2 regions of the Paenibacillus sp. 01T431 genome follow, and region 1 is predicted to be linked to the other one. Evidence: riboswitches for the same ligand, from Rfam matches in the RefSeq annotation. Region 1 holds a riboswitch; the other holds the start of a gene.
What was found. A riboswitch is a leader RNA that binds a small molecule or an ion and turns the genes downstream of it on or off. The one in region 1 is predicted to bind cyclic di-GMP.

Region 2: linked by a shared signal. The riboswitch ahead of AC1DM9_RS30515 (transglutaminase-like domain-containing protein) and the one ahead of AC1DM9_RS19700 (SpaA isopeptide-forming pilin-related protein) in region 1 are both predicted to bind cyclic di-GMP.

What each region holds. Positions count from the first base shown of each region.
Region 1 is NZ_JBFTPT010000010.1:234,197-236,400, forward strand. It holds gene AC1DM9_RS19700 (SpaA isopeptide-forming pilin-related protein) at 1-1,001, opposite strand, end outside; cyclic di-GMP riboswitch class II at 1,111-1,194, opposite strand; gene AC1DM9_RS19705 (glycosyltransferase family 2 protein) at 1,440-1,901, shown strand; gene AC1DM9_RS19710 (ATP-dependent helicase ComFA) at 2,096-2,204, shown strand, end outside.
Region 2 is NZ_JBFTPT010000025.1:80-2,283, reverse strand. It holds gene lysS (lysine--tRNA ligase) at 1-623, shown strand, start outside; cyclic di-GMP riboswitch class I at 791-869, shown strand; cyclic di-GMP riboswitch class I at 921-999, shown strand; gene AC1DM9_RS30515 (transglutaminase-like domain-containing protein) at 1,012-1,821, shown strand; partial or broken rRNA gene AC1DM9_RS30510 (16S ribosomal RNA) at 2,138-2,204, shown strand, end outside.

The DNA of each region.
Region 1 (2,204 bases):
GATGACGGTGTTGGAGTAGGCGTAGAGCAGGTTTCGCCTTCATTCACAAGTGAAAGCTCCTTCTCCTTGCCCCAATGGATTTTCAGCGTATTAGGTACAGTTTGTGGATCAGTTGGGCTGACGAGCTCCGTATTCGTTGAAAAGCTTACGAAACCTTTTCCAGGTATTACACCATTTCCTGTTTGAGTGGTATTCGGAATTTCCCATGAATAAGAAACCTCGATATTACTCTCGTTGGTTACTTTCCAAGCTCTTGTTTTATTTGGATCGGCGGAGCAGGCTGTTTCAAGTTTGAGCTTAGCCGTATTGATAACTGCTTTTTGCACAGAGTTATCTGTGGTTACTACGATCTGCTGGGTAGCCACTAAATCGGTGGTAAAGCCATCTAAGGTTAATTCTTTTAATGTATAGGTACCGATAGGTAATTCGTTGAATTGCAAAATACCGTCACTATTGGTAACACCGCTTTTGACTAATTTACCGTCTTTCCAAAGCTCGAAGGTAATGCCTGCATGAGGAGCGCCCTCGACATCATTTAAATGTTTGTTGATGATGATACTGCCCGTACAGCTGTTCGAAAGCTTTAGATTCCATGCTAAAATTTTGTCACCATGAGCGCCGGGACCTAATGTCTTAATTAAATCTCCGCTATAGATATCTAATTGATAAGGCAAACATTTTGGAATGTTAATCGTTACGGAGTAAGTACCTGCTTTTGGATATATAATAGACTGTCCCTCAAAAAATGTTTGCTTGTTGTATGGAATGGTTGTATCGCCGGGTCCAGGTGCCCAGTCAGCAGGGCCTTCATAGCCGGAGAAGCTGACTCTAACACAATCTTTTAGCGTCTGGAACGTAGCGGTAGCTGTTCCGTTATTATTGACTACGATATTGGAATGCGTGGCAATGACATCCTTGCGATCTGATGAGTACTGTGGACAGCTATTCTCATCTACGAGTGCCGCAGCATTCGTACCTTGATTGCTATCACCTTCGGCCATGGCAATGGAACTAAGCGACAACGAAAAAATTAATAACAGAGCCAGGGCTAAACTGATTTTTTTCCTAAAATAACGCATCTTTCACTCTCCTCTTAGATACGTAGTGGGGTTCCAAGAGGGCCGGTTACACTACTAGCTCCATATAATCCAAGTGTCCAATTGTAGATTATACTTCATCGCTTCCCTAGTTATTTTGATTGTGAAAATCCACTCTCCCTTTCTATATGCGTGCACCGGTTAGATATGCATGCTTTCATATTAAAATGATAACATGTATTGGAAATTGCTCAAGGGTGTTTCTTTGTCAGAAAATGACTAATAATCATCATAAAGCAGAATATATTTTTGGCATAACACACATTTTGTCACCTTGTCCCTTGATTGCGGAACCAGTGGGCTCTTCATGGCATATAGTGTCACAAAGAGGAGGTGGCCGCCATGTTTGAACTTCTACTTCTTGTTATTGGCTGTTATGCTTTGGCTGCATTGTCGGTGCATCTGGCGTATCGAATTTGGCGAGGGCGCCAGCAATCCAGCAAGCATTATGTGCTCGTAGCTGACGTTCAGCAAAACAATATGGAATGGTATGTACGTTCGCTGTTTTCTTTCTCTCGGCGAATGGGGAAAAACGTTCGTTTGACGATCGTAGATCAAGGGGTTACAGAGGAGACACTGGCTATTGTTGAACGATTAGCTAGAAAGGGCGATGAGGTCAGGATTCACTCTAATGGATCTAATCCGTTGTCTGAAAGCGAAGGCAGTAAGCGCTCTCAAACAGAGGGTGTGGATGGAACTCAGCTGCTATGGCTGCTCCAGGCAGAAGGAGTTGTGTCGCTTTCCGATCATGCGGTGCTAATTGATTTGCAAAATCCGACAGATTTGTCGAAAATGCCATTTTAGTATATACTCTACGGTAATGAAATAGTCGGAGTGAAGCACACTCAATAACGCAAATGCGTTGTTGGGTGTGCTTTTTTTTGTTTACAGTGCTTGCCAACATCATTCTCCTTTTGTCTGGGAAGGGAGAGGCCATAGTTAACTTAACAGATGAATAATGAAATCAGTTCTATAAAGTGTCGAGGGAGCGAATAGAGATGAAGGCACAATTGTATGTTGTGAAAGTGAATGGATGCTGGCAGGCTCGACTGACTATCAAGGCAATGGTGGATAAATACTTCTGGATGCATGGAGCGTTTGGTGAAG
Region 2 (2,204 bases), on a different contig from region 1:
TTGCGCAAGAGGTTCTTGGAACAACGAAAATCACTTATCAAGGCCAAGAGATTGATTTGACACCTCAGTGGCGTCGCGTCAGCATGGTTGAGCTTGTCAAAGAAACGACTGGCGTAGATTTCGGCGTGGAAATGAGCGACGAGGAAGCCCATCGTTTGGCGAAAGAACACAAAGTTGCCGTTGATCCGCATATGACATTTGGTCATATTCTCAACGCTTTCTTTGAACAGTTCGGTGAGCACACGCTTATTCAGCCAACCTTTGTTACAGGACATCCGGTTGCTATTTCGCCGCTTGCTAAGAAGAGCGAAGCAGATCCACGCTTCACCGATCGTTTTGAGCTATTCATCGTAGCACGTGAGCATGCTAATGCATTTACGGAGCTTAACGATCCGATTGATCAGCGTGAGCGTTTCGAGTCGCAGCTTGTTGAGCGTGAGCATGGAAATGACGAGGCGCATGAGATGGATGAAGACTTTATCCGCGCTCTGGAATACGGCATGCCGCCAACAGGCGGACTAGGAATCGGTATCGACCGATTGATCATGCTTCTAACAGATGCTCCATCTATTCGTGATGTACTGTTGTTCCCTCATATGAGAGATCAGCGTTCTGCTGAATAAGAAAGAAACAAGGAACCGTTTGGCTTTTAGCAGCCAATGGTTCTTTTTTTTCTAATATCGAGAATTTGCAACAACAATCCTTAAAAACATTCAAATTATGATTGATATTGTAGTACAATCTATTGATTTGCTAGATTCATATGGTAGAATAGAACTAATAAAGCGCTACACGATAACGGCAAACCTATRGAAAGGTAGGGACGCAAAGCTAAAGGGCCTTCCGTATGATGGCAGCCAGCTACCGAATGAACAGGCTTTTTTTTGTTTGTATAGGGGAAATTCATCACAAAGCGCTTCACACGATAATGGCAAACCTATCGAAAGGTAGGGACGCAAAGCTAAAGGGCCTTCCGTAAGATGGCAGCCAGCTACCGAAGGGAGTATATTCATGCGTAAATTTATGTTAGTCATCGCAGCTTTTGTTCTTTTTGCATCCATCCATGTAACGGTCGTTCAGGCAAATGAAGCGGACTCTTCTGATTGGCTCAATACGGGGAATTTAGATAAAGGTGTTGTCTCCGTACAATATGCAGTGAACACTAAAGTGAAAACGAAGCTTATGATCGCAAAAGGCGCATCAAACTATACATATAATCTAACCGGCGGAAAAACAGCTGAGAAGTTTCCATTGCAGCTTGGCAATGGCGAATATACGATATCTGTTCTAGAGAATACAACAGGCAACAAATACAAACTGGCGAAGAAAGAAACCGTGACGCTTGATTTGAAAGACAACAAGGTTTTGTACTTGAATTCCATCCAGAACATTGACTGGTCGAATGCGAGCAGCGCCATCGTCAAGGCAAAAGAATTAGCGAGCAATAAAAAAACGGATATGGAGAAAGTAAAGGCAATCTACGAGTATATTATTACGAATGTAAGTTATGATAATCAATTAGCTGCTAATCTGTCAGTTGATTACCTCCCCAATATTGATCGCACATTTAAATCGAGAAAGGATATCTGCTACGGATACGCTTCATTGTTTGCGGCAATGCTGCGGAGCGTGGATATCCCTACGAAGCTCTTGATGGGACAATCTACTTATGTGGATGTTTATCATGCTTGGAACGAAGTGTACTTGGATGGGAAATGGGTTACGATTGATACGACTGTTGATGCGGGTCTAAAGAAGGGCAAGAAAAAGTATGAGCTTATCAAGGATGCAGCTCAATATACAGTTACAAAAACATATTAGAAGTCATACGAGCTTGCGGAAATCGCAGAGCTCGTTTTTTTATGTCTTTCTTCAATATAGGTGCGGAGGAAGCGAAGCAACGATTACGCAATTAGAAGGCAAATAGGAGTGTTGAAAACTTTTTCGTAAATAATGAAAAAAACACTTGCAATGCTATATACGCCTATGATATATTATCTAGGTCGCCAACGAGATACACGGTCGACAAGAGAGAAAAGATTGCTCTTTGAAAACTGAACAACGAGTAATAACTGCCTCGCAAATCCTTCGGGATAAGCGAAAAAAGCGATAAAAAGTAATGAGCATTTCAAACACCAATTTGGAGAGTTTGATCCTGGCTCAGGACGAACGCTGGCGGCGTGCCTAATACATGCAAGTCGAGC